2 regions of the Paenibacillus sp. Leaf72 genome follow, and region 1 is predicted to be linked to the other one. Evidence: predicted binding sites of a transcription regulator. Region 1 holds the regulator's gene; the other holds the start of a gene.
The links. Region 1 encodes NrdR, which represses ribonucleotide reductase genes. Its sites were predicted from a motif close to AACACNATATATNGTGTT; they were not measured.
Positions count from the first base shown of each region.

Region 2: a site for NrdR is predicted at 8,270-8,287, ahead of ASF12_RS28140 (adenosylcobalamin-dependent ribonucleoside-diphosphate reductase). Genes of this name have one in related genera too.

Region 1 covers NZ_LMLV01000001.1:1,041,277-1,057,787, reverse strand. The annotation lists gene pstC (phosphate ABC transporter permease subunit PstC) at 1-483, shown strand, start outside; gene pstA (phosphate ABC transporter permease PstA) at 480-1,367, shown strand; gene pstB (phosphate ABC transporter ATP-binding protein PstB) at 1,382-2,140, shown strand; gene ASF12_RS04685 (GGDEF domain-containing protein) at 2,395-4,002, shown strand; gene ASF12_RS04680 (EAL domain-containing protein) at 3,953-5,188, shown strand; gene polA (DNA polymerase I) at 5,405-8,080, shown strand; gene mutM (DNA-formamidopyrimidine glycosylase) at 8,129-8,986, shown strand; gene ASF12_RS04665 (MntP/YtaF family protein) at 9,127-9,864, shown strand; gene coaE (dephospho-CoA kinase) at 9,882-10,481, shown strand; gene ASF12_RS04655 (lytic transglycosylase domain-containing protein) at 10,520-11,062, shown strand; gene ASF12_RS04650 (alpha/beta-type small acid-soluble spore protein) at 11,139-11,357, opposite strand; gene nrdR (transcriptional regulator NrdR) at 11,468-11,947, shown strand; gene ASF12_RS04640 (GNAT family N-acetyltransferase) at 12,124-12,570, shown strand; gene hxlA (3-hexulose-6-phosphate synthase) at 12,715-13,347, shown strand; gene hxlB (6-phospho-3-hexuloisomerase) at 13,353-13,910, shown strand; gene ASF12_RS04625 (winged helix-turn-helix transcriptional regulator) at 13,976-14,329, shown strand; gene ASF12_RS04620 (DUF4261 domain-containing protein) at 14,512-14,994, shown strand; gene ASF12_RS04615 (aldo/keto reductase) at 15,078-16,046, opposite strand; gene ASF12_RS04610 (TetR/AcrR family transcriptional regulator) at 16,216-16,511, shown strand, end outside.
Region 2 covers NZ_LMLV01000033.1:187,769-204,279, forward strand. The annotation lists gene ASF12_RS28115 (helix-turn-helix domain-containing protein) at 1-462, opposite strand, end outside; gene ASF12_RS28120 (extracellular solute-binding protein) at 673-2,190, opposite strand; gene ASF12_RS28125 (carbohydrate ABC transporter permease) at 2,228-3,109, opposite strand; gene ASF12_RS28130 (ABC transporter permease) at 3,131-4,039, opposite strand; gene ASF12_RS36700 (type ISP restriction/modification enzyme) at 4,419-4,577, opposite strand; gene ASF12_RS28140 (adenosylcobalamin-dependent ribonucleoside-diphosphate reductase) at 5,404-8,169, opposite strand; gene ASF12_RS28145 (SNF2-related protein) at 8,472-10,322, shown strand; gene ASF12_RS28150 (YqhG family protein) at 10,315-11,514, shown strand; gene ASF12_RS28155 (hypothetical protein) at 11,693-12,589, shown strand; gene ASF12_RS28160 (YqzE family protein) at 12,580-12,774, opposite strand; gene ASF12_RS28165 (N-acetylmuramoyl-L-alanine amidase family protein) at 12,954-13,691, shown strand; gene ASF12_RS28170 (divergent polysaccharide deacetylase family protein) at 13,644-14,588, opposite strand; gene ASF12_RS28175 (hypothetical protein) at 14,792-15,622, shown strand; gene ASF12_RS28180 (hypothetical protein) at 15,854-16,423, shown strand; tRNA gene ASF12_RS28185 (tRNA-Leu) at 16,504-16,511, shown strand, end outside.

The DNA of each region.
Region 1 (16,511 bases):
ATCGTGCCTTTATTCCGTGATATTTTTCCTGGACAAGGTTTAGGTGTAGCTGCGGGCGCCCTTGTATTGTCCATTATGATTTTGCCAACGATGACGACGGTTGCGACAGATGCTTTAGCATCCTTGCCTGCTGGGCTTAAGGAAGGCTCGTACGCACTCGGTGCCACACGCTGGCAAACGATTTATCGCGTCGTTATTCCGACTACGCTTCCCGCGCTCATGACGGGTGTCGTGCTCGGTATTGCCCGGGCATTCGGCGAGGCGCTGGCTGTACAGATGGTTATCGGCAACGCGCCCTTTGTGCCGCGCTCCCTGTTTGAGTCGGCTTCGACGCTGACAAGCGCTATAACGCTCAGCATGGGCAACACTGCTGCCGGCTCAACGCATAACAATGCTTTGTGGTCGCTTGCGATGATTTTGATGCTCATGACATTCGTGTTCGTATTTATCGTACGCTGGCTGGAAGGCAGGTCTAAACTATGAAACCAAAAACAGTAGATAAAATTGCCACAGCCGTCATTATTTGCGTAGCTGCATTCATCGTGCTGCTGCTGATCGGCTTGCTCGGCTTCATTCTTGTGCGCGGGCTAGGCCATATTAGCTTCAGCTTCCTGACCTCGGCTCCTGAATCGTTCAGAGAGGGCGGAGGCATTGGGCCGCAGTTGTTCAACTCCTTGTTCCTGCTCGTGCTTACGATGATCATCACCGTTCCGATTGGGATTGGCGCAGGCATCTATATGAGTGAATATGCGAAGCCGAGCAAGCTGACTGATTTTATCCGACTTGTCGTTGAGGTACTATCTTCGTTTCCTTCCATTATTGTAGGTTTGTTCGGCTTACTTATGCTTGTCAATTATTTCGGTCTTGGTTTTTCCTTGCTGGCGGGTGCGCTTGCGCTGACCGTATTCAACCTGCCACTCATGGTGCGGATTACGGAGCAGGGCCTCAAAAGCGTGCCAAGAGAGCAGAAGGAAGCGAGTCTGGCGCTGGGCTTGACGAAGTGGAAGACGATTACGTCAACGATGCTGCCCATCGCTTTGCCGATTATTGTATCGGGCACGATTTTGGCTGCAGGCCGCGTATTTGGCGAAGCGGCGGCGCTGCTCTTTACGGCAGGCATGAGCTCGCCTAGACTCGATTTTTCGGATTGGAACCCATTTAGTCCGGTATCTCCGCTTAACCCTTTGCGTCCGGCTGAAACGCTTGCGGTTCATATTTGGAAAATCAATTCTGAGGGGCTAGCTCCCGATGCTGCGGAAATTGCTGCTGGAGCTTCGGCTGTACTGGTCATCACGGTGCTGCTGTTTAATTTGCTCGCACGCTGGCTCGGCCGCTTCATGTACCGCAAGTTTACCGCTACGAAATAGGAGGATGGCAGCATATGGCTGAAAATGGCATATCCGTACGCGATTTAAGCGTTTATTATGGCAGCAATAAGGCTGTTAAAAATGTATCGATCGATTTTGAAAATAAACAGGTTACAGCGCTCATCGGGCCGTCCGGCTGCGGGAAATCGACGTTTTTGCGGACGCTGAACCGGATGAACGATTTGATTCCGAATGCCAAAATGACCGGTGAGATTTGGATTGGCGATGAGGATATCAACAATCCGAAAACCGATGTGGTGCTGCTGCGCAGACGCATCGGCATGGTATGGCAGCGGCCGAACCCTTTTCACAAGTCGATTTATGAAAATATTGCTTTTGGCCCTCGTTACCATGGCATCAAAAATAAAAGTGAGCTCGATGAGCTGGTGGAGGAATCGCTCCGCAAAGCGGCGCTTTGGGAAGAGACGAAGGACCGCTTGCATACGTCGGCGCTTAGGTTGTCTGGCGGACAGCAGCAGCGGCTGTGTATTGCCCGCTCCATTGCGGTTAAGCCGGACATTATTTTGATGGATGAGCCTGCTTCGGCGCTCGATCCTATTTCGACCTCTAAAGTAGAGGAACTGATCACGGAGCTGAAGCAGGACTACTGCATCGTGATTGTCACGCACAATATGCATCAAGCGGCGCGGATTTCGGCCAAAACGGCGTTTTTCCTGTCCGGCGAGCTGGTGGAATTCGAAAATACAGAGAAAATGTTTACGAATCCCAGCAAAAAAGAAACGAGCGACTATATTTCCGGTCGTTTCGGGTGATCCCCTTGCGCGCATGCTTCCAGCATAGCCATAAGGAAACCCTGTATGCCCCAGCAACAACTTCTGCCTGCTAAGCAAGCCGGTATGGAGTTGTTTTTTTATATGCTAAAAAGTAGGTGTAGCACTCAAGCCTGCTTGCGGCAGCTAGGGCAAAAGTCTTGTGCTTTACAGATAATTTACATGAATATGTTACTCTGCTCACATTTGGCTGGTAATGTAGAAGCAGAACAACCAAGACTAAAGGGAGACCTGGCATGGACGAGATGGCAATTGGTCTGATCCATATAGAACTGCTCCAAGTGATGAGAGAAAGCTGGCGGCTTGGGGGGATTGGCGTCATATATATACGGCTTACGGAGGAACGAGCCTTGCCCGAATCATGGCTGCGGACATGGGAGCGGAGGCTGAAGCCGTTCAAGCTGATCTGGAAGCGCAGCTTTGGACAGGAGTATTACATTATGCTCGGCTGCAATGGCTCGAGGCTTGGAGCTGAGCAGGCGATGAATGACAGCGCAGCGGAGCTGTATACGCTCGCAAGCCGGGAGCAGAGCGTTATTATAGGCCATGTAATCGCATATCCGCCTGCGGGGCAGAGCCATGAAGCGGCTGAGCAAGCCGCATGGAAAGCGCTTAGGGAAGCTTGGCGGCGAGCGGAAATGAGCAGCATGCGGGTTTCAAGCAAGCAGGCAGTGGAAGCGGCCAAGAGCCCGGGTCCAGATAGGCAGCTGGAAACAACGGCGGCATTGGCGCTTGAAGAAAGGCAAAGTCGGCAGGAGATAGCGGTTGCGCTTGAACCGGAAGAAGCGGCGATCGCTTATTATGCGGCCCCAGGCATGAGCATTGGCGAGCAGGCAGCGCCGTTTCCCGTCTTTTCAGCGCAGGCGCGCGTGACGGAAGTTGCCGATTTTTTCAATATGAACGGCAAGGAGCAATGCGTGATTCTGCAGGAGGAGGGACGCCCCGTCGGCCTGCTGATGAAGCAAAAGCTGCATGAGCTGTTAGCTGGGAAATATGGGCTGCCGCTTTATTCCACTCGTCCTGTTGAGAAAATTATGAATGCATCGCCATTAATCGTGGATGCGGACATGCCGATTGAGCATGTATCTCAGCTGGCGATGGCGCGGGATATTTCCCATTTATATGATGTCGTTATTATTACGGCGCGAGGCCAGCTGCTTGGCGCAACGACGGTTCGCGATATTTTGGAGCGCATTACGACGCTGCGGATGGAGGCGGCAAGATCGGCCAACCCGCTGACGGGTCTGCCCGGCAATGAGGGCATCCAGCTGGAGCTGGCTCGCAGAAGCAGTGGCGACAAGCCGTTCGCCGTTATTTATGCGGACTTGGATTATTTCAAATGGTTTAATGATTGCTTTGGGTTTAGCCAAGGCGATGCGCTCATTCGTTTTTTGGCGGATACGCTAGTTGGCATCAAGGAAGAATATGGGCTGGCAAGCGACTTTATCGGGCATATTGGCGGTGATGATTTCATTATGGTGACGGAAGCCTCTTATGCTGAAAAAATTTGCAGCAGGTTGATTGAACGTTTTGACGGCGGGGTAAAAAGGTATTACGGTGGAGTGGAGGTCAGCATGGTGGAGGATCGTCACGGCAACACGGTGGAGCAGGAGGGGGTTACTTTGTCCCTATCTTTAATGCTTGCTTCCGGCGGGACGGCGCCAAGTCACATATCCACTTTAACAGCGAAGCTCAAGAAGCGTGCCAAGATGCAGAAAGGCAGTGTGTATGTCATGGAAGATATGACCTCCTGCACACAAGAACGCAATGCTACAGAGGGGATCGAAGTGAGACGTGGGACATCATCAAGCGATAGTGCAGCGAAGCAACCTTATAGTGGATGAAAAGCCGGAAAATATTGGCGTTATCTATTTATCCTGGCACAGTAAACAGTCGGCAGGAACCTTTGAGCAGCTGCCCCCCTCATTTATGAAGAGATGGAAGCTATACATAGAGTTAATGATTTATGCGAACCCGGAGACAGCTGCCCACGTACGGGACAAGTTTTGGATGGGCGAAGATTTGTATATTGTAATGGCTTTGCCGGATTTGCAGCAGCAGGAGCTGCAGGGAAATTTGCTGCAAGCCGCAGGCAAATGGCAGGAGGAAGCCGAGCGGGGGTTCAGTGGCGCCGAGCTTGGAGCCATGCCGGATATGCGCCTGCATGCAGGCGTAGGTTTGGTAGAGCGCGGCGATACCGGAAGCCCAGTCTCCCGCCTGTATGAAGCTTCTAAGCGAGCGCTATTATATGGGCAGCAGAAGGAAGCTTTAACACGCGCCATGCGGCTTCAATATTTGAACGGCCTAATTCGCGGCAAGCTGCTCATTCCGGTCTATCAGCCGATTATGTCGCTACAGGAAATCGGCAGCGAGCGGGCAGCATTCGGATATGAGGCACTCACGCGGTTCCCTAAAAATAAATGGTTTTCCAGTCCGCTCGACTTGTTTGCCTTCGCAGAAGAGTCGGGAGAGGTTGCACGGCTGGATCAGACGGCGCGCGAGCAGGCAGTGGAGGGCATCACCGGCCTTCAGCCGCATCAGAAGCTGTTTCTAAATATGACGGCGCAATTGCTAAATGAAGGAAGCTTTTACCCCGACAGGCTCGCCAAAATGATGGAGCAGCGAGGCTTGTCGCCCCATCATATCGTCTTTGAAATTACGGAGCGTTCGGCTATTCAGGATTATGGCTCCGTGCTTGCTACACTTGCGCAGTATCGCCGTCAAGGCTTTCAAATCGCAATCGACGATGTAGGCGCAGGATATTCGTCGCTGCAGGCTATTATTGAGCTGAAGCCGGATTATATAAAAGTAGACCGCTCCCTCATTATGGGCATTCATGAGCACGAGATGAAGGAGCATATTGTGCATACGCTTGTCCAGCTGGCCGACAAAATGGCGATTGGCATTATCGCCGAAGGCATTGAGCATCAAGAGGAGCTGGACAAAGTAAAGGCAATGGGCGTGCATTATGCCCAAGGCTATTTGCTAGGGCGCCCGGGCGAGATTGCCGGTCTGGTCCAGCGGCGATAGCCGGGATGAGAAAAGCTGTTTCTGAGCGATCCATATGGAGCTTGGAGAGAGCTTTTTTTCGCGAAATGGGCCATGTATGAAGTGGACGGCAGCCTTGCTAATGCTAGCTGCGGAAGCGGGTTTTCAGGAATGTTGGCTGCCCAGCGCGAGAAGGAAGCAAAGGCATTTGCAGTTATGGTATGATAACCATTAGAACCGATAAATGAGGTGTCAATAATGGATAAATGGATGTTGTTAGATGGCAATAGTATTGCGTACCGGGCATTTTTTGCAATGCCTCCGCTTACGAATTCGGCTGGTTTACATACGAATGCGATATATGGCTTTACAACGATGCTGCTTAAGCTGCTGGAAGACGAGAAGCCGACGCATGTGCTCGTTGCATTTGATGCAGGGAAGGCAACCTTTCGCCATGAAGGATATGCAGAATATAAAGGCGGACGGGAAAAAACGCCACCGGAGCTGTCGGAACAGTTTCCGGTGCTCAAGGAGCTGCTGCAGGCTTTTCAAATTGCGCAGTTTGAGCTGAACGGGTTTGAAGCGGACGATATTATTGGCACGCTCACCCGGCTTGCGGACGAGCAGAAGGTCGAGACGCTTGTCGTCACGGGCGACAAGGATATGCTCCAGCTCGTATCGGAGCATGTGACCGTAGCGCTGACGCGCAAAGGGGTGAGCGAGCAGGAGCGATATTCTCCGGCTGAAATTAAGGAGAAATACGGACTGACGCCGAATCAAATCATTGATTTAAAAGGGCTGATGGGCGATGCCTCCGACAATATTCCGGGCATTCCGGGTGTTGGCGAGAAAACAGCGCTCAAGATGCTGCATGAATTCGGCACGGTTGAAGAAGTGCTGGCGAATACAGCGAGCTTGAAGGGCAAGATGAAGGAAAAGGTCGAGCAGCATAAAGAGGATGCGGTGATGAGCAAGAAGCTCGCGACGATTCACCGCGAGGTGCCGCTTGCGCCGGAGCAGGAGCCGGAGGCGATTCGCTACAGCGGCTTTAATGGGCCCGCGCTTGCGGATGTGCTGCGCCGGCTGGAATTCCGATCCGTTCAGGAACGGCTCGGACTGAGCGGCGAAGGAAGCGGTTCAGCAGGCGAAGCGGCCGAGCTGAACCTGATTGCGATAGAGTCGGCTGCGGATGCGCCGAAGCTCGATGAGCTGATGAAGGCGCTTGAAGCAGATGACAGCGGCTTCGGTCTATATGTGGAAGCGATAGGCGAAAATCCGCATCAGGCTGAGCTGGTCGGGCTGGCGCTGGCAAACGCCGAAGCGGCATATGCGCTGCCTTTCGCCGCGCTGAAGGAAGCTTTCGCAGAGCCGCTGCGGAGCTGGCTCGCTGATCCTAGCAAGAAGAAGGTCGGCTTTGATACGCATAAAGTGGAGCTGGCTTTGAAGTGGGCGGGCATCACGCTGAGCGGCGTGAGCTTTGATGTCCAGTTGGCTGCTTATGTGATTGATCCGACGGAATCGAGCCTTTTGCTCTCCGGCATTACCCATCGCTACGAACAGCCAGCTGTGCCTAGCGATGAGTCGGTATACGGCAAAGGAGCGAAGCTTAAAGTACCAGCTGCGGCCGTGCTGTATCAGCATCTGGCAACGAAAGCCGATGCGGTGCGCAGAGTGGCGCCTTTGCAGCGCGACGAGCTGAAGGAAACAGGCATGCTCAGCTTGTATGAAGAGCTGGAGCTGCCGCTCTCCGTTATATTGGCGGGGATGGAGCATCAGGGCATCAGCGTCGAGAAGGCGGAGCTGGAGATGCTTGGCAGCGAATTGGAGCGTCAGCTTACGACGCTGGTGACGGAAATTTACAAGCAGGCGGGTATGGAATTTAATTTGAATTCGCCGAAGCAATTGGGCGAGGTGCTGTTCGAGAAGCTGGGCTTGCCCGCGAGGAAAAAGACGAAAACGGGCTACTCGACAGATGCCGAGGTACTCGAGGAGCTGGCGCCATACAGTGAAATTGTTCCGCTGATTTTGCATTACCGGACGCTGGCGAAGCTGCAATCCACCTATGTGGAAGGGCTGCTCAAGGAGATTCGCGAGCAGACAGGCAAAATCCATACGTATTTCCGCCAGACGATAGCGGCAACAGGCCGTCTGAGCAGCCAATTCCCGAATTTGCAAAACATTCCGATCCGTCTGGAAGAGGGCCGCAAAATCCGCAAAGCATTCGTTCCGTCCGAGCCTGGCTGGACCATTCTCGCAGCAGACTATTCGCAAATTGAGCTGCGCGTGCTCGCCCATATTTCCGGCGATGAGAATATGAAGGAAGCGTTCATTCAGGACATGGACATTCATACAAAAACGGCGATGGACGTATTTGGCGTAACCGAGGATCAGGTGGATTCCAATATGCGCCGCTCGGCGAAGGCGGTCAATTTCGGCATTGTGTATGGCATCAGCGACTTTGGGCTGTCCAACAACCTGAACATTACGCGAAATGAAGCCGGTCGGTTTATTGAGCAATATCTCGGCGTCTTCAAAGGCGTGAAGTCGTTTATGGATCGGATTAAAGTCGAGGCGGCGAAGCAAGGCTATGTGACGACTTTGCTCGATCGCAGGCGGTATTTGCCGGATATTAATCATTCGAATTTCAATAAACGCTCTTTCGCAGAGCGCACCGCAATGAATTCGCCGATCCAAGGCACAGCAGCGGACATTATTAAGCTGGCGATGGTGCATATGAATAAGAAGCTGCACGAGCTGAAGCTCAAAAGCCGCATGCTGCTCCAAGTACACGATGAATTGGTATTTGAGGTGCCAGAGGATGAGCTGGAACAGATGAAGAAACTTCTTCCTGAAGTGATGGAATCCGCCATCAAGCTCGATGTTCCGCTTAAGGCGGACGTCAGTTTTGGAGCGAACTGGTATGAAGCGAAATAACCCGCTGGGAGCGGAAATCAGGTATAATAGACGTTGAGGTGAGATGCAATGCCGGAACTTCCAGAGGTAGAAACGGTTAGACGAACATTAATTGAGCTTGTTGCAGGAAAAAAGATTAAATCGGTTACGGTGCGGCTGCCCCGCATTATTCAGCGTCCGGCTGTGCCGGAGCAATTTGAGGATGCGCTCGTCGGCATGACAATCGAGACGGTCGAGCGGCGCGGAAAGTTTTTGCGTATCGTCATGGACGGGCTTGTGCTCGTATCGCATTTGCGCATGGAAGGCCGCTATGGATTATTTCAAAGCGATGAGCCCATCGAGCTTCATACGCATGTCTTGTTCCATTTTGAGGATGGAACGGATTTAAGATATAAAGATGTCAGGCAGTTTGGCACGATGCACTTGTTCACGCCGGGCACGGAGTTTGAGCTGCCGCCGCTGAATAAGCTGGGCCTCGAGCCGCTTGAGCCTGCATTTACTCGCGATGTGTTGCATGCCAAGCTGGCAAGGCGCTCTACGAAAATCAAGCCGCTGCTGCTCAATCAGGAATATGTGGTCGGGTTGGGCAATATTTATGTAGATGAGGCACTGTTTCAAGCGGGTATCCATCCTGAGCGGAGCGCCAGCTCGCTTACTGCCGGAGAATGGGATAAGCTGCATGCAGCAATCTGTTCGACGCTTGGCAAAGCGGTGGAAGCGGGCGGCTCATCGATCAAATCCTATGTAAATGGGCAAGGCGAGATGGGCATGTTCCAGCATCAGCTGCTCGTTTATGGCCGAAAGGACGAGCCGTGCCCGGTTTGCGGAGTAGCCATTGAAAAGTTTGTTGTTGGAGGCAGAGGCACGCATATTTGCCCTAGCTGCCAGAAGGCGCCGGAGCAAGCAGGCGAGCAAAGCGCCGGCTAATCGCGATAACTAAAGCCAAGCCCTCCATGATGTAGTCATTCACCCTAGGCATGCATCTGCATATGCTGTTGTGAAGAACAATAGGCAGATGCCCTGTAGGGTGAAATCGGGGCACCTGCGTATGCAGGGAGTGACGAGGGTTGGCTTTGCATCTGGTTTCGTTGATCGTGCTCGCTTTTGCTGTGAGCGTGGACGGCTTCGGTGTTGGCATTACGTATGGTTTGCGCCGCATTCGCATCCCGTTGCTGTCCGTGCTGATTATCGCGTGCTGTTCAGGCCTGATCATTTTATTGTCTATGAAGCTAGGCAGCGTTATCGCCAATTATTTGTCGCCAGGCTCGGCAAGCTTGATTGGCGCCATCGTGCTGATGGGTATTGGCTGTTGGGCGCTGCTTCAGCTGCGGCGAAATCGCCATGAAAGCAAGAAGGTGGATGTGGAAAATGCGTCTGCCGCTTCTGGTGCTAGCGGCCCGGTTTCAGAGGATCGTTCCGATCTGGCGGCAGTAGAAACAAACGCTGCGGAGGCAAGCCATCCGGTGCTCGTTGTGATTGTTGAGCTGAAACGCATTGGGCTTGTCATTCAGATTTTACGGACACCGCAGGCTGCTGACGTTGATAAGTCGGGCACGATTTCCGCCTCCGAGGCGATTATGCTCGGCGTAGCGCTATCGCTCGATGCTTTCGGCGCAGGAATCGGGGCCGCGATGATTGGTTTGCCTGCTTTGCTGACAGCGATTGTGATTGCTGCGGCTAGCGCCCTATTTTTGCTAGGGGGCATCAGCTTCGGCTTTCGCTTCTCGCATTGGAAGGGCATGCAGGCGCTGGCGGTACTGCCAGGCATTTTGCTTATTATGATTGGAATATCAAAGCTGCTGTAAAGATGAGGTGGAAGGGCATGAGGATCGGATTAACCGGCGGCATTGCTACTGGAAAAAGCACCGTTGCCCACCTATTAGTGGAGCTTGGAGCGCTGCTGGTGGATGCCGATCAGGTAGCAAGGGAAGTTGTTTTGCCAGGGGAGCCCGCTCTAGCGGCGGTCGCCTCTGCGTTTGGACAAGCTGTGTTACATAAAGACGGTACACTTGATCGGGCAGCGCTCGGCCAAATCGTATTTAATAATAAAGCGCAGCTGGGGCAGCTTGAGGCGATTTTGCATCCGGCTATTCGGTCTACGATGCAGCAGCGAATGGCTGACTATGAACGGCAGCATCCAGGCAAGCTGGTCGTTGCTGATATTCCGCTGCTGTATGAGACGGAGCAGGACCATTTATATGAAGGCGTGCTTGTTGTGTATGTGCCAGAGCATATCCAGTTGGAGCGCCTGATGGCGCGCAACAACGTAGATGAGCAGGAAGCAAGGCGGCGCATGGGGCTGCAACTGAGCATGGAAGAGAAGAAGCGCAGAGCTAATTGGGTCATCGACAACAGTGGAACGCTGACGCAGACGAGGGAGCAGGTTCAGGCGTTTTGGCAGAGCATGGGTCATACATGCTGAGGGCCAAGAGAAGAAAGGTCGCTCGTAGAAGGCTGTTTTTGCTATTATTTATTATCATAGTTGTCATTATTGTCGCTCAGCCCGCATGGATGCTCAAGAAGCTCTATCCTATTGATTATAAGGCCGATATTCGGGCAAGTGCCATTAGCTATCAGGTTGATCCCCATCTGGTGGCGGCCATTATTAAAGCGGAGACGAATTTCCAGACGGGCAAAGTTTCGAAGAAAGGTGCGCTCGGACTGATGCAAATTATGCCGACCACCGCCAATTGGATTGTCGAGAAGGCAGGCTTCGAGCAGGTGACAGAGGAGACGCTGCGCAATCGTGCTGATGTGAGCATCGAGCTGGGGGTATGGTATCTGGCTTCGCTGCACAAACAATTTGATGAAAATAATATCGTTGTCATTGCTGCCTACAATGCAGGACCAGGTAAAGTCCGGCAATGGCTCGATTCGGGGGAATGGGACGGCACGTTCGAAGAAGCCGCTAAAATTCCATATAAAGAAACACGCGATTATGTACAAAAGGTTGTGAAGTATTATAATAAGTACAAAGACTTGTACCCGGAACTTGAGCCGTAAACAGGAAGAAGCTTTGGCTGCTCGTCACTTCAGGACTTAAGCAGCCAAAGCTGTCTGTTATTACAAGAGCTATTTATTAATGGGAGCCCCCTGCAAGGGATTGCTCAGCGATTTGTACCAGACGGCGGGTAATGTACCCTCCGATGGAACCAGCGTCCTTTGTAGCCATGTTACCGTAGTAACCGTCTTGTGGAATCGCGATTCCAAGCTCTTGAGCAACCTCGAATTTCATTTGGTCGAGTGCTGCTGTCGCTTGTGGTACAACCAGTTGGTTGCTGCTGCGGTTTGCGCTCATGTGTGTTCACCTCCTCGCGGTTGGTAAAAGTATTATGTGCGAAAATCCGAACTTCATTACAGGGATTGTTTGGTAATTTTTAGGGATAGCTTAGAAGGGAGGAAAAGAGAATGAAGTGTCCATATTGCGACTACTCCGGAACGAAGGTGCTGGACTCGCGTCCCGCTAACGAGAACAAGTCCATTCGCCGCCGCCGGGAATGTGAGAAATGCAAAAGCCGCTTCACGACGTTCGAGATGATTGAGGAAACGCCGCTCGTTGTCATCAAGAAGGATGGCAGCCGTGAAGAGTTCAGCCGTGATAAAATTTTGCGTGGTTTAATCCGTGCTTGCGAGAAGCGCCCCGTGCCCGCTGAAAGGCTGGAGGTTGTCGTTTCTGAGGTAGAGAAGGAGCTGCGCACAACTGCACACGCCGAGGTGGAGAGCCGTGTCATTGGCGAACTGGTGATGGGACAGCTGTATCCAGTAGATGAAGTAGCTTATGTCCGTTTTGCTTCTGTTTATCGGCAGTTCAAGGACATCGATATGTTCATGAAGGAGCTTAGCAGTCTGCTGTCGAAGGACAGCTCACCCAATGGAATGAAGGATTAAATCTAATGCTGCTTCCGAAGCAGCGGTATGAATAGATTGGAGAAAACAGCGCCGCTCCAGGCGTTGTTTTTTTGTTTTTTTGTTTTTTTGCGTTAGAACGCCTTAAACAATAGTGAGTTGAATATTAAAACAGTTAAGTGTATAATTATTCATTGTTGAAAGGGAGGTTTTTTTATATGTCATTCAAAATTAGGCTGGCGGAAAAGAAGGATATCGGCAGCTTGACCGAATTAATGCACGACTATATCGTAGGCTTCTATCAAAATCCTTGGCCGGGCACACCAGAAATTCATCAATTAATTGAGCAGCTGCTGGAAAAGCAGGGCGGTATCCAGTTTGTCGTAGAGAAGGAGCAGCAGCTGATTGGCTTTGCTACTTTATATTTTACGATTAGTACAATGAAGACAGCGCGGATTACGCTAATGAATGACTTTTTTCTGCTGGAGCCGTATCGGGATACGGAAGTGGAGGAAGCGCTATTTTTGACATGCAGAACGTACACACAGGAGCAAGGCTTTGCTCATATGTTCTGGATAACAGCTCCGCAAAATAAGCGGGCCCAACAATTTTTCGCTAAAATGGATGCGGTTCAAGGCAGCTGGGTGAACTATACAATTGTCTAGAAAGCCTGATAAACCGCAATAGTATCCTTCAAGTAACTACACCACTTTCAAGTGCGTACTTCCTCAAATGTCGGAAAGGGGCTAGACTAAAACCTGTAGCAAGGTTAACAATTTCCAACATTTGATGAAGGAGTGTGCGTATACATGGAATTGCAATTGGCGCTTGATTTGGTGAACATTGAGGAAGCAAAGGTTTTGGTCAAAGAGGTTGAGTCGTTTATCGACATCGTTGAAATCGGAACACCTATCGTTATCAACGAGGGTCTGCATGCGGTAAAAGCGATTAAAGAAGCTTTCCCTAACCTCAAAGTGCTGGCCGATCTGAAAATTATGGACGCTGGCGGCTATGAAGTGATGAAGGCTTCCGAAGCGGGTGCGGACATTATTACCGTTCTTGGTGTTTCCGACGACTCCACCATTAGGGGCGCGGTTGAAGAAGCTCGCAAGCAGGGCAACAAAATTATGGTCGATATGATTAATGTGAAAAATATTGAAGCCCGTGCAGCAGAAATTGATGCGCTTGGGGTAGACTATATTTGTGTCCATTCCGGCTATGATCACCAGGCAGAAGGCAAAAACTCTTTCGAAGAGCTGGCAGCGATCAAGCGTGTTGTAAAACAAGCTAAAACCGCAATCGCAGGCGGCATCAAAATCGATACGCTGCAAGAGGTTATTTCGGCAAAGCCTGATCTGGTTATCGTAGGCGGCGGAATTACGGGTGTTGAAAATAAATCCGCAACTGCATCGCAAATGCAGCAGTGGATCAAACAGGCCTAAAGCTGATGCGTATTAGTCAGCTTGCAGGAGAAATCGTACAGGAGCTGGAGCGGCTGACGCAGCTCATTCCGGATGAAGCCGCAGGCGAGCTGGCTGATGCGATTATGCGCGCGCCGCGTGTTTTCGTCTCAGGCGCTGGACGCTCAGGCCTGATGGGCAAAGCTTTTGCAATGCGGCTCGTGCATATGGGCTTTGACGCTTATGTGGCTGGCGAGACGGTGACGCGTGCACTCGGCAAAGACGATGTACTTGTGTTGGGTTCGGGCTCAGGCGGGACGAGCAGCCTCATTGCGATGGCACAAAAGGCGGAGGCGCTCGGCGGCAAGCTGGCTGTCATTACGACGAATCCAGAGTCGGCGCTTGGACGTGCGGCGCATATCGTCGTAACGCTGCAAGCTGCGGCGAAGGAAGAGCAGGATGGGGCCAAGCAGACCGTGCAGCCGATGGCTTCTCTTTTTGAACAAGGCCTTCTAATTTTCTATGATGCGGTTATTCTTAGCTTGATGGAGAAGAAAGGGCTTAGCGGCAACACCATGTACAGCAATCACGCGAATCTGGAGTAGCAGGTGGCGCGCAGCATAGCTGGAAGCTGCTTCATCATGTATACTGGGAAGGAGGGGGAATGGATATGGCTCAGGAATTAAAGGAACGTATTAATTTACGTGAAATCAACTGCGAGAAGGAGCTTACGCTGGCCGTCATTGGGGGCAAGTGGAAGCTGATCATATTGTGGCATCTTGGTCTTGAAGGAACGAAACGTTTCAGTGAGCTGAAGAAAATGATTCCCCATATCACCCAGAAAATGCTGACGAATCAGCTCCGCGAGCTGGAGGAGGATTTACTGGTTGAGCGCAAAGTGTATGCGGAGGTTCCGCCGCGAGTGGAATATACGTTAACGGCTTACGGCGAAAGCCTGATGCCTGTGCTGCGCATGATGTACGATTGGGGCAAAAACTACGGCGAGGAAGTCGTATGGAAATAGCGGCAATAGCAGCTTGATAGCTAAGGAAGGCTGGGGTGAGGGGCAGAGGATGCTTCTGGCTTCGGCCTTTTTTTTGATTTGAAATCGGAACCTATAATTGGTGAAGTTGTTCATGGCTGTGTTTCCTATTAAAATAAAATGATATCTAGCATTTATATTTAAATATAAGGAGAGGCTAATGGTTGACTACACATGAGGATGAGCAGTTTGAAGATCTAAGCCCGGAAGAGCAACAGGTTCTTGAAGAGGAGAGCGATAAGCTGGTTGAGTCGAAGGTATTTTTGGATATGTTGGAGCAAGGTAATTTGTTGTACGGTGCGATGAATTTTCGCTTCTATAATGTAGGAGGAACAGCTAGCGAGCGCGAGGAATGGTTAATGGATACACTAGGGCTTGCAGCAATCGGCATTCCGGATGTGCAGTGCCACTTTTATGATTTAGACCCTAACGAGGTAGCCCAAAATTTTGGGAATATCGCCTATTATTTATTTGAAAATGGGGATGTTATCAACGATGGAGAGACGGTCGGCGGAACCGAGGACATACGCTGGCGCTGTGAGCATCAATATGCTCTTGCCGCACCACGACGCGTCGTCCTCGACCTTGATCCGGGAGAGCCTTATTATGCCGGTATGCAAGGGGGAAGCAACGACAGAAAAGACTGATGCAGCAGCTTGTACAAGACGCCAGCCGTTAAGGCTGGCGTCTTTGCGTTTAATCCATTTTCAATATGATGAGCCTGTCATGCTTAATAACGGCTGCCAAAGGTGCTGCCGACAGGAGCAAGCTCATTCAAGCTGGATAGCTCTTCAGATGTTAAGCGGATGGATAATGCCTCTACATTTTGCTGCAAATATTTCACACGCTTTGTGCCCGGAATCGGAACGATATCGTTTCCTTGCGCGGTTACCCACGCCAGTGCGATTTGGGCGGGAGTCACTCCTTTTTGCTGGGCGAGCAGCTGTATCCCTTGGACGATCTTCCTATTTTGTTCGAATGCCTCTTCAGAAAACCGGGGATTATACATGCGCCAGTCGTCTTGTGCCAGTTGGCTTCGACTTGAGAGAGTGCCAGTCAAAAATCCTCTTCCAAGCGGGCTGTAGGGGACAAAACCGACCCCTAATTCTCTGCAAGCATTCAAAATACCCAGTTCAGGCTCTCTGGACCATAAGGAATATTCCGTTTGAACGGCTGTAATGGGAAAGACAGCGTGAGCATCGGCCAATTGTTGAGAGGTTACTTCTGACAGGCCCAAATAGCGGACTTTTCCTTCTTTCACGAGCTCAGCCATGGCTCCAACCGTCTCTGTAATCGGAACATTAGGATCTGCTCTATGCAAGTAATACAGATCGATGTAGTCCGTGCCCAAGCGATGCAAACTAGCCTCACAGGCTTGCTTCACATACTGCGGCGTTCCATTGTAGCCTAGATGCTGCGTTTTATTGCGTAAAGAGCCAAATTTCGTTGCGATCTGCACAGCTTGACGATGCGTCCTTAACCCTTTGCCAACCAGCTTTTCATTTGCACCGATGCCGTCCTCGTCATAACCGTAAATATCCGCCGTATCAAAAAACGTAATGCCTAACTCCAGAGCGTGACTTAGCGTGCTTAAAGACTCTGACTCATCCGTTGCCCCATAAAATTCGGACATTCCCATACATCCTAATCCCAAACGGGATACTTGCAGTCCTTGACTACCCAATGCCAAAGCTTCCATGGTGTTCAAGCCTCCTTTTTATTTCTACATTTCTTGAAGATAACAATAGCACGTGAAAAGCTAAAAAGTAAACTAAATAATCTAAAAAAGTTCAATTAGTACACATTGTTCAAATTTTTGTGGGATTGGGTTATAATTCGAGGTATGAAGAATTAGGAGGCTTTACCCCATGGATACGAAATCCCCTTCATTGGAGAAGAGAAATAAAACGATCCAAAAGCTAATTATAAAGATTATACCCGTGCTGCAAAAAAACGGATTTTCCTCGCTGAAGATGGATGATGCAGCTAAATATATGGATATTAGCAAGGCGACCATGTATAAATATTTTGCTTCCAAGGATGAGATCATTGAAGCGGTTGTAGGTCGCTACGTGGCATATATTTCGGACATGGTGCAGGACTGGACCTTGACCGATCATTTGTCCTATGTCAAATCCTTTGATAAAGTGTTCCAGCAGTCTTT
Region 2 (16,511 bases), on a different contig from region 1:
CCAGAACGAGCCCTTCGCGTTCCGTGAAAACGATTCTAGTACTGGCCTAAATTCAGGAAAACTGTACTCGTTTACGCCGCTGCTCGAAACGATCCAATCGTTGTTCAGGCTAAATAGAAACACTTCCTTGATGCCTAGCTCATACGTTTGAATCTGCGAGATGCCTTTATATAGCTCTTGCACCAATTGGAAATCATGATTGGATAAACTTCGATTGAAAGCGCTTGTAACATTTTGCGACTGGAGCAGCTGTGTTGCAGAATTATCGATCGTCCTGAGTGTTTGCTCCGTACGCACCTGCATTTGTTTTAACAGCAGCTTGTTGCTCTCGTCCACTTTTTCCTGCACCGTTCTGGAGGCGTTAAAATAAGCGAACGTACCTAGCGTAATAACTGGAAGCGTACCGATTAATATAGACAACAGCATCAGCTTCAATAAATAAGACGGGGACCGGAATCTCATAATGCCTCCAATTGGTCGTTTCCTGATATTCCTTAAAGTGTACAAGAAAACTCCTTATTTAGCCATCATGCAGCTCCTGACTTCCCATACGTTCCTGTAACCTTCCGCATCCATTATTCATGCAAAACGACTAGCAAGTCAGTCTCCGTTTTGATTGTTCTTGATCTAATTAATGCTTCATTGCATTCGGCTCTGAGCTTTGCTCTTAAGTCATTTCCCAGCCTGCTTGGCGTATTCGGCGTTCATTTCTTCAATCACTTTGCTGCCGCCGCTTTGAAGCCATTGCTTGACCGCACCGTTCCAATCGTCCTCGTTGATCGCGCCCATAATGAATTTCACGGTTGCATCAGCAATGATTTTGGACAACTCCTTGCCTTTCTCAATATCCGTGTTTGAAATAAACGGCGCAGCAGGGTTTGGCACGGCGAACGTCGCATTGTCCTGAAACAATTTCGAACTAAGCAGTTCCAGCTCTGTCCCGTAATTGACAACCTCATCCTGTAGAATCATAAATTGACCGCCGTCGGTAATATCTGCTCTGAGCTTCGCATCTGAACTCGGAGTATACACGCCATTCTCTAGCGTATATTGCTGGCCATCAATACCGTATTTCATCAGGTTCTGATTTTCCTTCTCAGACACTTTATCAAAGTATGCCAATATTTGCTCTAGTTCTGCTTCCGTTTTGACGCTTGTTTTCGGAATCATATACATGCCGAGATAACCAGAACCAGCGCGCGTACGATCACCCAACGATCCTTCGATACGGTTAAGCAAGTTGATTTTGGCATTGGGAACGACCTTCTTGATGTTGTCCTCAATGTTTTTACCGTCTAGCATATTATCGATCCATAGCCCTGCATGGCCTTTATACATGACCGAACGGCCGTCCTGAACGGTTGCGAAGTCCTGATTAATGATTTTTTCGTCGTACAGCTTTTTGTAAAACTTCATTGTATCCAAATAGGCTTGCGTCATATGAGCTGGAACGAGCTTGCCATCCTGAAGCTCCCACTCGTTAGGTCCGCCCATATAAACGAGAATGTCTTTGAACCCTGCGATGTTGTTTCCTTGCATGCCAACAGCGAGTCCAATCGTATCCTGCTTGGCATTTTTGTCTGGATCTCCGGTTGTAAAGGCTTTCAGAACATTGTAAAGCTCATCGACGTTTGTAGGCGCTTCAATCCCCAGATTGCTAAGCCAATCTTGGCGGATCATCAGCCCGAAGCGAGCGAGATCACGTTCGCGATACAAGCCGTACACTTTCCCGTCAATCGAAACGTTGCTTAAGACGAGCTCCGACATTTTGCTTAGGTTTGTATAATTCTTCAGGTACGGATCGACTTCCCAGAACATGCCAGAACGGGCGGCGTTAACGATGTAGGAGGCTTTCGGCTCCAATGCCACGAACGTTTTTGGCAATTCGCCGGATGCGATAGTAGCGCTGAGCTTATCCGTATAAGAGGCGGATGGAACCCAGGAGACGCTTAGCTTCGCGCCTGTTTGCTCCTCCAGCATTTTCAGAACAGAACTATTGGCCGGCATTTGCTCCGCACTGTAGGTTGGGAGCATCATTGTCAGCTGAAGCGGTCCTTGTGCATCTCCTGAATTGCCGCCGCTTTGCGGATTTCCATCATTGTTTCCTCCGCAGGCCGCAACGGTCAGCGCGATTGCGACCAGCAATGCCCCTGCTTTCGCTAATCTTCTTTTTTGATATTTTCTGTTCATACTTGCATCCTCCCTTTATCTAAATACTATTATATCTTCATCCCTTAACCGAGCCTAGCAATACCCCTTTTGCAAAATGCTTTTGCAAGAACGGGTATACAAGCAGAATCGGAAGAGTTGAGACCACGATTACCGCCATCTTCACAGCTTGATCCGGTGGAGCGACATAGTCCGTTTCCATTGTACTGGAGTCCCCAATACCGCCCGAGGCCAGGATGACGATTTGCCGCAAGAGCACCTGGATCGGCCACTTGGTATGGTCATTAATGTAGAGAACCGCGTTAAAGAACGTATTCCAATGGCCAACCGCATAAAATAACGAAAAAGTCGCGATAGCGGGCATGGATAGCGGCAGCACGATTTTAAGAAAAATGCCAAGATCGTTGCAGCCGTCTATTTTAGCCGATTCCTCCAGCCCATCCGGCAGCTGTTGAAAAAAATTGCGGATAATAATCAAGTTAAAGGCGCTGATCGCTCCGGGAATAAGCAAGGCCCAATAGGAATCGATCATGCCGAGCTCCTTCACCACGAGGAACGTCGGAATCATGCCGCCGCTGAACAGCATGGTGAAAACAACCAACATCAAGATCGGCTTTTGAAAATCCATATCCTTGCGCGCTAAAGGATAAGCCATCAAGCATGTGAAAAAAAGGTTAATCAGCGTGCCTACAACCGTAATATAAACCGTTACCAGCAGGCTTCTGACAAGTGTTTGAGTAGAAAAAATGTACTTGTATGCATCCAAAGAAAATTCAGTCGGAAATAAAATAAAGCCTCGCATTAACAATTCCTTCTGGGTAGCAAATGAGCCTGCAATGACATAAATGAACGGAATGACAGTCATTAAAGCGAACACAAGCAGTAGTACAACGTTCACGCTATCGAAAATCCGGCTCCCCCAGCTTTGTTTAATTCGCATGGTGGTTTCACGCTCCTCTCTCTAATAGATGCCTTCTTCTCCGAATTTTTTGGCTAGTCGGTTGGCCACAACGACAAGGATCAGACCAACAATCGACTTAAATACGCCTACCGCCGTGCTGAAGCTGTATTGTCCTTGGCTGATTCCGACGGAGTATACGTACGTATCGAACACCTCTCCAACCTCACGGTTCATGGCGTTAAGCATAAGGAAAATCTGCTCAAAGCCCGTGTCGAGAAAGTGGCCGAGACGCAAGATGAGCAAAATAATGATGGTGCTGCGAATGGCCGGCAGCGTAATATGCCAAAGCTGGCGAAGCCTGTTCGCTCCGTCCATCCGGGCCGCTTCGTAGAGCTGAGGATCCACGCCGGACAATGCCGCAAGGAAAATGATCGTGCCCCAGCCTGTTTCCTTCCACATGACCTCAGCCGTAATAATCGTCCGGAACCATTCATTGCTAACGAGAAAATTAATCTTTTCGCCTCCAAAGCGGACTAGCAGCTCGTTCATAATGCCGCCTTCCGTCGTCAGGAACATGTAGGAGATACCTACGACAACAACCCAAGACATAAAATGCGGAATGTAAATGAGCGTCTGCACGATACGCTTTGTAAATTCCAATCTCAGCTCGTTGAGCATAAGCGCAATAATAATCGGCAGCGGAAAGAAAAAAACAATGTTGTAAGTCGCAAGAATGAGCGTATTCCGAAACAGAATCATAAAGCTGGAATCGCTGAACAAACGCTCGAAATGCTTCAACCCTACAAATGGACTGTTCCAAAAACCGAGAAAAGGCTGAAAATCTTGAAAGGCGATGAAGATTCCGTACATCGGCCAGTACTTAAATATAAGAAAGTACAATAATCCGGGGAAAACCATCATATAGAGCCACCGATTCCGCATAAGTCTGCCGACCAATGTAGACGACATGGATGTCCTCAGCGCAGGGACTCGCACTGACTCTGTATTTCTTTTTAACATGCTGCTGCCTTCCTTTCTTTGCATATGTAATTGAATCTGCAGCCTCATCATACGGGGCAACCGTAATTGCCGTCGATAGTCCCTACTTGATCTAATTGGCCAGTTATGTGCCATTTCTGCTGTAATTGCAGGGCATTGTCATTAGTTGAGGTCGCTGTCTTTGGATGCTTTTTCGTGTTTTTGCCCATGAAAAAAGAGCCCGCAGTACGCAGACCCTTAATTTCATATCCCAACCTCACAACCGATTTGGGTGGAGTGAAGCATATCCAGCAACGTGAGCCCGATTACCGAGTCAAAACGATTTAAAATATTTTGTTGATGAATTTCTTCAATGACTTAAAAAAATTGAAACGCAACCGGAGATACTACTCGTTAATCTCTTACCGATAAATTGTACATAATATTCAATCGAATGCAAAATTCCATAGACGTAATAAAAAATGTCTTCCTTCGAAATAATTGTACTACTATATGTATAAAAAATAATTCACCACAACGAAATATTGATGTGTATTTCACTTGTGAGCCTACGACTATTATGCCAGGCAAGATCGAATTGCCATCTAGAAATAGAGAGCATCAAGTGATAAGACAAGGTCAAACACTTTATCCACTGTAATTTTTACCGATGATGTGTATGTTTATAATACTTATACTAAGAGAGGTGGTGAAGAAAATGAATTTAGATATCTTATCAAGTCAAGAATTGTTCTTTGTGTTCTCAAAGAATCGATCAGAAATTGAAAGACATAATGAGATAATGAAAACAGGTATAGATGTATTAATGAAGCAGGTACTCCAAGACGTGATTAATAAGTACCAATCAACGAACGATCTGGTACATGATGAATTAGGAAGGCGTGATTTATTGAAATACCTTCAGTAATCATGGACCTGCTGTCTTAGAAACAAAAGAGAGCACTAGTCAGTTGGGAGTGAAACTGATTGGTGCTTTCTCCTTATTAGTACATGGATTAATTACTCCCTGTTCGAGCGGAGGCGATTCATCTACTTGTGTCGTTGATGTGAGATTATCTATTAAAAATATATGCTGTAACCTTGAATTAAGCCTCTGCCTTAACTACCAATCGGCAAACCTAACCCCATTAATCCTGATTATGAAACCAGCCTGAAGCTGCTTAAGTGCTGCCGCTACAGTCTGGTTTTCACTTTGAATGTTTATGCACTCACATCTATCGACGCATAAATATATAGCATTGTGTATGCATTAGCTTATCTCAATATATATGACGAATATTTCTCACCTTTTATGCAAAATCACAATAAAACAAGACTTTATCTATAAGAAAGCTTTAATTACATCGGCTGTACCCGCAATTGCTGCACTGCTTGCAGCCTTCTATATTAATCAACGACGCTGACCCACAAGAAGGGCAAAGATCGAGCGAGCTTGCGCTGCTGCGTCTTTTTGCTGAGTCTGGAATGACGTTAGCAGCCGCTATTGATGCAGCTGTTGCGGATGAAACTACTTTTAAGCCCTTACTGGCTTCAGTTCCTTGAGCTGCTTCACGGCTTTCCTCTGACCGTTCCACATCCAACTGCTGCAGGTCAGTAGCCGCTATATGCTGCTCCAACGCCTTCGCCACAGCATCAGCAATCGATTCCACGCGGTTTGCGCCAAACCCAATCGCACCTGTGCCGCCGATCCCCTTCAAGTGCTTGATTAACAGCTCCACCTTATGACCATGATCGCCATAACGAAGGAAAAGCGAGCAGACGCGGCCCAGCGCTTCCGCCATGGCGAACACGTCGGAGCCAGCTTTGCCGACATTCAGAAAAATTTCGCCCGGCAAGCCGGAGAGATCATTGATCGTAATGTACGCCATGCCGAACGGCGTATTTACTTTGTAGGTGGCACCGCGCAGTACCTGCGGGCGATTTTTGTATGCTTTGTCCAGCGTTTTCGGACTAACAGCGGTTGTAGCTGTAGTCGTTGTTGAGCCTGCTGCATCCTGTACACTCTCAGCTCTTGGAGCATCTTGAGAAGCCATTCCCTCAATAATAGCATTGGCACCATGAACATTCAATCGAGCAGCTTTATCCTCGCTACCCGCTCCTGATAACGGCTGAGGCTCCACTTCCTTCTCTTGTTTTTTCTCCTTCTCATCCGTAGTCGACAGCACCTGCACATCCCTGCTGCCGTCGCGATAAATGGTCACGCCCTTGCAGCCAAGATCGAACGCCAGCTCATAAAGCTCCTTCGTCTCTTCCACTGTAAAGTCATTCGGGCAGTTCGCCGTCTTCGAAATCGAGCTGTCCACCCAGCGCTGAATTGCCGCCTGTACCCGAATATGATCCTTCGCAGACAAGTCCATCGCCGCTACAAAATAATCCGGCAGCTCCTCGCCAGGATGCGAATCCTTCCACTGCTGGGCAATCGGAACGAGCTGCTTGTCATAGCCAAGCCTGCTTTGGCGAAAATATTCAAAGGCAAAATACGGCTCAATGCCCGTCGAGGTGCCGACCATCGTTCCCGTGCTGCCCGTTGGCGCCTGCGTCAGCACCGTTACATTCCGAATGCCATGCTGCTCTACAGCAGCTCCAACCTCAGGATAGTGCGACGTCAAGCTTCGCATAAAGCCGCTTTGCAAAAATTTATCTGCCTCAAAGGCAGCAAAAGCGCCTTTCTCCGCCGCAATTTCCGTCGAAGCGAGATACGCCTCGCGGGCCATAAACCCATATAGCTTATCGAGAAAATCGAGAGACTCTGCGCTGCCATAACGGATTTGCAGCTTAATCAGTAGCTCCGCAAGCCCCATCGTGCCGAGCCCGACGCGGCGCTCGCGCTTCTGGTTCGCTTCATTTTCAGGAAAATGATACGGTGTGGTGTCAATGACGTTATCGAGAAAACGCACCGACCAACGCGTCACCTTCGCCAGCTCCTCCCAGTCGACATCATGCTGCTGCTCATTATAGAAACGCGACAGATTGACCGCTGAAAGATTGCAGACACCCCAGCCCGGCAGGCCCTGTTCACCACATGGATTAGTACTAGTAATCCGATTGAAATACCAGCTATTCGACATCTGATTATAATACTCCATAAAAACCACGCCGGGCTCTGCCGACTTCCACGCTGATTCAATTATCATGTGCCAGATATCACGGGCGCGGACCGTTTTGTACAAAATCACCTTTTTGCCAAGTGCCCGCCAAGCATCCAAATCCCCTGTCCAAAGCTCGTTGTACTGTGCATCCTTCGTATCGGGGAATACAAGCTCCCACTCTAAATCTTCCTTTACGGCTTTCATAAAAGCGTTGCTGACGCATACTGATAAATTCGCGTTCGTCACCTGGCCCATCGTCTGCTTGACTGTAATAAAATCCAGCACATCGGGATGCCAGTCGTTGATCATCAGCATTAAGGCGCCGCGGCGGCTGCCGCCCTGCTCAATCAACCCCGTCGTATAGCTGAACAGCCCTCCCCATGATACCGCCCCGCTTGATGCGCCATTTACCCCTGCGACAATGGCGCGGCGCGGGCGAAGCGACGATAGATTAATGCCAACGCCGCCCCCGCGCGCCATAATTTCCGTCATTTCCGTCAACGTCTTCATAATGCCGCCACGGCTGTCTGCCGGAGAAGGCAGCACATAACAGTTAAACAGCGTTAATTCCTCGCTGGCACCTGCCCCCGCTGCAATTCTGCCACCCGGCACGAGCTTCCAGTCGTCCAAAATATAGCGAAAACGTTCCGTCCATTCCGCCCGCTTCTCCTCGCTGCCCTCGACTCCGGCCACCGCCTTCGCCAGACGATCCCACATTTCCTCCGGCGCCTGCTCAATGGTCAGCGTCAGCTTCTCAACTGCAGCCGTTATACGCTCACCGTTTCGGAGCTGCACCTCCACCTGGTCCCCCTCACGGGCAACGATCTCTCCGACTTCCTTCGTCGGAAACTTCGGATCATCTTTTGTCAGCACCAGCACGATGTCTCCGGGCTTTGCGCTGTTGGAATCAGCATTTTTCCAGGCATAACGATCGAGAAAAATTTTCTCGCTGAGCCCCTCCAGCCTGCCGCTGCCTCTTCTATTTTCATTTAAGGTTTGTTTCTTCTCCATAAGTAACGCCGCCTCTCCTCACATTTGCAAAAACCCACCTATTTGCCCGCTAACACGGTGTCCCACAAATCCGATATATTGTGTCTAAATATCATTATAACATACTACATATTGTGTTTCTCCTTCATTTCCAGCCAAAAACGCCCAATTTTCTCGTTGGCCAAAGCCTGCGCTTTCCTTTGCTTGTCCTCACGCTTTTTTTGGCCCTTTCTTATGAATAGGCGATGAAAGGGCCATACTAGAAACAAAGATTGCAACCTACTCATTTTGTTCGATTGGACGATGAATGATTGGCTTTAACGATGAAAGGAGCTGCTCCCTTGTCTTTAGATAATAAACAACCGCTACACGGATCTTCCGCCGCTCCAGATGCTGCTCTCGTCACCCGCAAGCTTCATCCGCTCGTAGATTTGCAATATGACCGTTCCACCTTTGACGAGCTGCAAAACCGTATCGCCAAAAACGGGCCATGGGACGACTGGACGTTATATCAACTATCGATGGAGGCGGAGCAAGCAAAAAGAATTGAAAGCTTCGAGCAGCTGCAATGCTTGCGCAGTCTGCCAATGCTTGAACCGATGCCTCATCAAATCTCGACCGCGCGCAAGGTGCTGCATGAAATGGGCGGACGCGCCATTCTCGCTGATGAGGTTGGCCTTGGCAAAACGATTGAAGCGGGGCTTGTGCTGAAGGAATACATCGTTCGCGGACTCGTACGCCGTACGCTCATTCTTGTGCCAGCCTCGCTTGTGCTGCAATGGGTGCGCGAGCTGAATCAGAAATTCGGCATTTCCGCCGTCGCTCAGAAAAAAGCCCACACATGGCATTATGACGTCGTCGTCGCTTCGATGGATACGGCTAAACGCGATCCGCATCGCGACGTCATTCTCGGTACCGACTACGATATGGTCATCATCGACGAGGCGCATAAGCTCAAAAACAAAAAAACGACCAACTACCAGTTCGTCACCGAGCTGCGCAAAAAATATTGTCTGCTGCTCACCGCAACGCCGGTGCAAAACAATTTGGATGAGCTGTACAATTTGATCACTCTGCTCAAGCCTGGCCAGCTCGGCCGCCAAAGCGAGTTCGCCGCCAACTTTGTCGTTGACAAGCGTCTTCCGAAAAACGAGGAGCAGCTGCAAACGGCGCTGTCCAGCATTATGATCCGCAATCGCCGCGGCGACGGCGGCATTTCTTTTACGAAGCGTTTTGTGAAAAATATTCCGCTGCAGCTGTCAGCTGACGAGCAGGCGCTTTACGACGCCGTGACCGCCTTCGTGCATGAACGTTACGATGAGAGCGGCCCCGACCTGAGCAGCATGCTGTCCTTGGTCACGCTCCAGCGCGAAGTTTGCAGCAGCCGTGATGCTGTCTTCCTGACTCTCGTCAATATGTTCAAAAAGACGGCTGAGGATTCACCCGTCCGCGCAAAAATATGGGAGCTCGTCGAGTTTATCAAAAAAATTGAAGCCAATACGAAGGCGGAGAAGGCGCTTGAGCTCGTTAAGGAAATGAACGATAAAGTTATTATTTTCACCGAGTATCGGGCTACGCAGGAGTATTTGCTGCAATATTTCCGTTCTCACGACATGATTGCCGTCCCTTACAGGGGCGGGATGAACCGCGGCAAAAAGGATTGGATGATGGACCTGTTCCGCGGCCGGGCCCAAGTATTGATTGCAACAGAGGCGGGCGGCGAAGGCATCAATTTGCAGTTTTGCCACCATATGATCAACTTCGATCTGCCGTGGAACCCGATGCGCGTAGAGCAGCGGATTGGCCGCGTCCACCGGCTCGGACAAACCGAGGATGTCAAGATTTACAACCTATGCACCCTCGGGACGATAGAAGAGCATATTGTGCATTTGCTGCATGAAAAAATTAATATGTTTGAGCTTGTGATTGGCGAGCTGGATCATATTTTGGAGCGTTTTGAGAAAAAGGATGGCTCGCTGGAGCAGCAGCTTGCCCGCATGCTGCTCGAATCAGGCGGCAGCGAAACGGAGCTGCGCGAGAAAATTAGCGATCTCGCCTCCTCGATTACGCAAATTCGCGATGAAGTGCAGCAAGGCCCTGAGCTGCAGGCAAGCGCGCAAATAGTGTCACAAATGACAGCCCTCGGGCAGACGGTGGAGATTAGACATGAATGAGAAGCAGGTACACAAGTTTGTACAGCGATATTTGGAGGCGACGCAGTGCCAGGTTTTGGAGAAATCGCCCTGCCATTTCACCGTAAAACTGTCTCCTGATGCGGATCGGGAGCTGACGAACCGCCCGTACTACTGGAGCTTCGTTGACCGTACGAATGCCGCTCCCGAGACGATGACCTACCTGCTCGTAACCGACCGCGAAAAATATGACGCCGCTCAAGCCGGGACACTGCCCGCGCAGCAGCGCTTGCCGGGCGGTGCCGTTGGGACGGCGGACATAGTAGCTGGCGCTGCAGGAAACGCAGGTGCAGCAGCGTTTCCCGGTGCAGCAAGCAGCGTGAGGCCTGATGCGGGCATAGGCCCCGCAAATACAATTGCAAGTCCAACCGTCCACGGTGATACGGCAGGTTTAGCATCAACCTCGACGGCGCCAGCGAGTTCTGGTCCTGCAGCCGGCCCTGCCGAAAGTGCCGATAGCAGTGCCAGCACAGCGGCAGCCGACACGGGCCAAGCGGCAGCAGCTGATGCAGCGCTTGGCCGCTCGCTCGGCTTCGTGCACGGCAATATCAATCAGACGGGGCTGCGCATTCCGCGCGAGGAAATGTATTTCGGCTCGCGCAAGCTGGATCAGCTGTTTGGTGCGGCAAAATCGAAGGGCAGCTACGTCTTTCTTTTTCAAGAACCGGAACGCGGTGCCGCCTCTCCCTACAGCTCTACCCCTTACACCGCCTGGCTCGGCATCAATATGCGCGTAGAGTTCGCCTGCGACCGCAAGCGCGAGGAAATACACAGCTACGGCATTTCGCTGGCAACGGGGCATTGCACCGAGCAGTTCCATGATCGGCTTCAGCGCCTCAGGCTCACGCCGCGCCTGCCCGCGAACATTCATTTGGCGAAAAATGGCCTTTCCTTTAACAAGGCGCTGTCTATTATGGAGCAGGCGCTCGAACGCAAGCTGAAAAGCTACGATTATGAATGGGCAGGCGCCGCAACCGAGCGGCTGGAAGAGGAGCTGGAACGCATCCGGCTGTATTATGAGCCGTTAATTGAGCATGCGGCTGACGATGAGCTGAAGCAAAACGTACGCGAGCAGTACGAACAGCGCCAATCGGAAATTCGCTGGCAATATGAGCCCCGCGTGACGGCTTCCGCCATTAACTGCGGTATTTTCCATCTGGAAGGTATCGAATAGACGAAGATCAGACCCGATCCGCACCATTGCGGCAAAAAAAGAACGGGACAGGCTGCTGCATGCCTGACACATTCCAACAGCCTTCTCCCGCTCTGCCTTTTATAATGAAGCTGCGAGTTAATAATAGGCAGCATTCGCCACTTTAGCGATCTGCCTCATGAAGAAAAGGGTGAATTTATTGCTGAGCCAAATTCGGAAGCTAATGATCGGCGCATTATTATTAAGCGCTTTATTATGGACAAGCAGCCTCCAACTCCTGCAAGCTGCCGCCATGCCGGAGCAGGAACAAGCAGGCCAATCGTCCCTCCTCGCCCATGCAAAGGCATGGACCGAACAGCTCGCAGCTCAGCCTGCTTTCAAAAGCTGGCAAGGCGCAACGCTCAGCATATCCGCACTTGGCCCTGGCACACACAGCTGGATGGCCAGCGTTATTCAGCACAAAAAAACCGTCGGCTACCTCGTTGTCCATGCAACGGAGAGCGGCGGGTTTGTTTTAGGTGAATATGGGCTTGGCGACTATCTGTATAATTTAACGACGCTGCAGCAATCGCTTCAGCGGCTTGAACTCATTCCATCTGCCATTACGAGTACGCCGCTATATGTCCATCCCCTGCTGTCCGTGTGGAAAATTTCCGGCAAGTCCACTGCATTTACCGATGCCATGAGCGGTGAAGCGCTGCCGCTGAATGATTCTCTCTGGAGCGCCGAGGCAAGTCAGGAGCTCAAGCTTATTCAAGTACAAACGCCTATGACCGCCACTGCGGGCATTGCCAAAGCGGTATCCAATTCCTCATTCAGCCCTTACGAGAAGCTGCAATGGCTGACAGATGCTCCTGTAGACAAGGCTGAATCCAAAGGCTCAATAAAGCTGCTGCACATTTTGGACAAAAAGAAACACCTTACCTATACAGCGGCAAGGTTTAATGGCGACATGCTGTATGTGTGGTCGGCAACGGGCTATCACAGCTGGAATAACGGCGCTGTCTACGTTGCCCTTGAAACAGACGAGCTAGGCGAAAGCCAGCGTTATGTGCCGCTTTCGCTGCTTCTTGAGCTAGGCGACTTTTACCGCTGACGCTCGCTTTTTCCCCGCCACCACATCATTAGACTGACAGGACCCCAGCCGAACCAGCGCGTCAGCCATGGCTCCCTTATCGCCTTCGCTGACGCTTTCATTTGCTTGCGTTCCCCTTTTGGCTTTTCCATATATTCCACAACCTGAACGGTCACATATTTAATTAAATCATCCCCGCTGGCCATTTCTGTCGCTCTCCTTTTTTGCTTAAGTATCAAGACAGTCGCTTCTTAGAACAGTTGTTTCTCACAACCATTGATGATATCAGTTTGCCCTGTCATCTCCAAACATAAACATGCATGAGATTTCCTCCATTGAGCCACGATATAGCTAAGAAAAAAGCCTTTCAAAAGGAGGATGGCATGTGCTTGCTTGCTTTAGATGTTTGATCATTACACTGCTCTTCTGCCTTCCTGCCCATTCCGCATCAATGGCAGCAGAAGAACATAACGCTTCAAAAGACGATGCGGCTCCACCCTCCCAACAATCCGCCCCACATGCTGGGCATTGGACTATGCCTTCTTCCGTCGTACTCATTGATGCAGGACATGGCGGCATAGATGGCGGTGCAACAGCTGGAGGCGTAGTGGAAAAAGACATTAACCTTGCTGTAGCCAAAAAGCTTTATTTGCTTCTAAACAGCCAAGGCATTACCGCCGTGCTGAATCGCACGGACGATTATGCGCTTAGCGACGATAATCGCTGGCATATTAGCGGCTCCCGTCATCGGCGCGATTTGTCGCAACGGCGGCAGCTTACTGAGGAAATTCCTACGCAGCTGCTCGTCAGCCTGCATGTCAATTCGACACCCGACCGCTCGGAACGCGGGCCGCTGGTGCTGCATCAGAGCAGCGGAGAAAGCGCCCTGCTTGCTTTCTGTATTCAGGACACGCTTAATCGCCAGCAGCGTACACGCTTTCTCCCAAGGGAAGGCAAGCCGTTTTATTTACTTAGACGCGTATACCAGCCAGCCGTTATTGTAGAAATGGGCTTCGTCAGCAATAGCGATGATCGAACGATGCTCACCGACCCCCGCGAGCAGCTGCACATCGCATCAGCGATCGCTTCCGGAATTCGGCAATACAAGCTGATCACCAAATGATTGCAGCACCATATCCGATAGCTTGACGATGGAAACAGCGGTGTTCATGGCAGGTATCGACTGTCTTAGAACAGCCGCTGTTTTTTTGCCTGGAGGCCCCACATGACCGATTACGACGCAGGTAACATGCGTAGCGAGATGCTTTTGCACTTCATTCATTTGCTTGCTAATATGCTGCACCGTATACACATCATCGAGAAAAACATCGTTGGACAGCAGCGGTACGCCAACCTCCTTGGATACCTTCGGTACAACGGTCTTATAGGTCGTCCGGCTATCGAGGAAAAACAACCCGCGCTGCTTGCAAACGTCAAGCACGATACGCATAATCCGCTCATCCGCAGTCACCTTGGATCCCATATGATTATTCATGCCAATCGCATGCGGCACATTGTCAATGGCCGCATTGATACGCTTGCGGACTTCGTCATCGCTTAGATCTGCCGTAATGGCTCCGGGACCGAGCCATTTTTTCAAGCCCTTATTTGGCTCCATTGGCATATGCACGATGACATCATGCCCCAGCCGATGCGCCTCCTCTGCATCTTTTTGCGTAGAGGGCATAAACGGCATCACCGCCGCTGTAAACTTGATCGGCAGCTTCAGCATTTCCTCCGTCCCCTCCATATCATTGCCGAAATCGTCAATGACGATGGCAAGGTGGCGCCGCTCCTGTGCAGGGGATTGCGCTTCATTCGATGGTATTTGCGAAACGGACAGCGTCTCCGAGACTAGCTGCTGCTGTATCTGCTGTTGTTGCTGGAATGCATGCGAATGCTGCTCGGCAGCAAAAACGGAAGCGGTTCCTGTCCCATTGCTCATAGACAAAACCAGCATCGTTAATCCAAGCAGCCTAACCGCCTTCTTTTTCCATAAATAGCTTCTCTTCACGTTCACACTTCCACACTCCTCATTCGCTATCTACGCGTCATCACTCATTCCCTTTCATTGTTTGTGAACTTGCGCCAAAATATGCTGAATGCTGGAAATTAATTCGCCGTTATTCTGCTTCCTTTGTCACATATCGCCAAAATCACCAATTCCATAGTAAAATAGCTAGGAAGGATGCTGGATATTTATTTATGAGGAGGCGATTCGTTATGCTCGCTTTAAATAGCTCGATTTGGTCGGAACTGGAAGGTCCTTACGGCTTCGCCGATTCTGTACCGGAAATGCTGCAGCAGCTAGCGCAAAACTATGACTCAGAGGTCAAAGACGAGCTTTACTGGGAACATCTTTATCATCAAAATACGATTTATCCGTGCACCTACGCCGCGGTCCCTTATTTGGCTGAAATCGCCCGGCTCTCGAACGATCCGGAAGTGAAGCTGGATATTTACATCACGTGCGGCTTATTCGAAGCAAACAATTCTTGTCATTTAACATCGGAAATGCCGGCTGAATTTGAGGAATTAGTACCTGATATTACTGCAAAGGTACGGACTGATATTTATCTTTCTTATTATGATGCCATTAAAAAGTTTAGTGAAATGTCCGAGCAGATTGCCGACTATGCGCGGCCTAATAAAGATGACTCAGAGAAGCGTTATATCGCAATCGCAGATGCTGCTTTTCAAGGGGAGCAAGCCGTTGCCAATATGCTGCAAACCCACAGCGAGGGAGATGAATATGTCGCTGCATGCCCTGCTTGTGAGCATGAAACGTACATTTGGCCGGATGAAAGCGGGGAGAAGCTTGTCGCGTACAAGGCAGATCCCGTTTTTAACGACAAGGATACGCCTGTGAATATTACCCCTGCTGATCCTGCAAGCTCGGAGGAATCCAGCCTTCGTTATGTACACAGCCGAGCTGAGCGATTGGGTGATGAGCAGCTTAAGGTGCAGCTGCCCTATTTGGCTGGACACACGAATTGCCCTGCCTGCGGCGAGAAATTTCATATTTGGAAACAGCTGCTTGCCCTCTATAACTAAAAATAAAGCTTTTTCTATTTCATGTTTCCACCTCATTCTACATAAAGGCAGCGTGATCTTTTGCATAAATCATTTTATATTATTTGGACGGTATTGCTTTTATTAATCGGCTCCATTACGCTAGGCTATTTCATTAATAAGACGCTCAACCCAAGCCGGGCTTTTTCGGTTGGGCTAACCTCTAATACGGAAGCAATTCCTACGATTGTGGAGGAAGAGCCTGCTTTTACAATGGAAGAGGAACTGGATGATGAGTATGTATTGGATGAGGAGCCGATAACGGAGACACCATTGGAAAGCGCACCTTTTAAAATATGGGATAACTTGGAGGAATTTGAAGAAAAATTTAATGAAGCTGCACTAATTATGCATCCTTCCATGACGTTGGGAGAAATGACGGTTAAAGAAGGCATTGGAGGGAACTTACTTTTCACTTATGATTTTTCTGATACCCATACGTTGGGCGGAATGATTAATCCAATAGACGGGAGTATAGGAGGAGTGACCATTTACATAATCAACGATGAGACTCCTGAAACATTAGAAAACTTTTTGGATACCGTCAGCATTGCTGTAGCCTCCACTTATCCCCTGTCTGAAATCAATATGAATGTTGAAGACATTCTTATTGATTTATTGTGGGAGGATGTTCCTTATCAAGATTTTTACAACATGGATAGCATCGTTGATTTGAACGGAATCAATTACTCCATCAGCAGCGAAACAGGCTATGGCATCTGGTTCTCCATTCAAGATAGCCAGTTTACTGGAGTTCCTAAATTATATGACGCAACCGATTAGACTGAAAATTTCAACTTCTTAAAGCCAACTTGACTTCCCCCATGACAACATGCTAAATTAAAAATGTAAATTTTGCATGTGCGGTCGT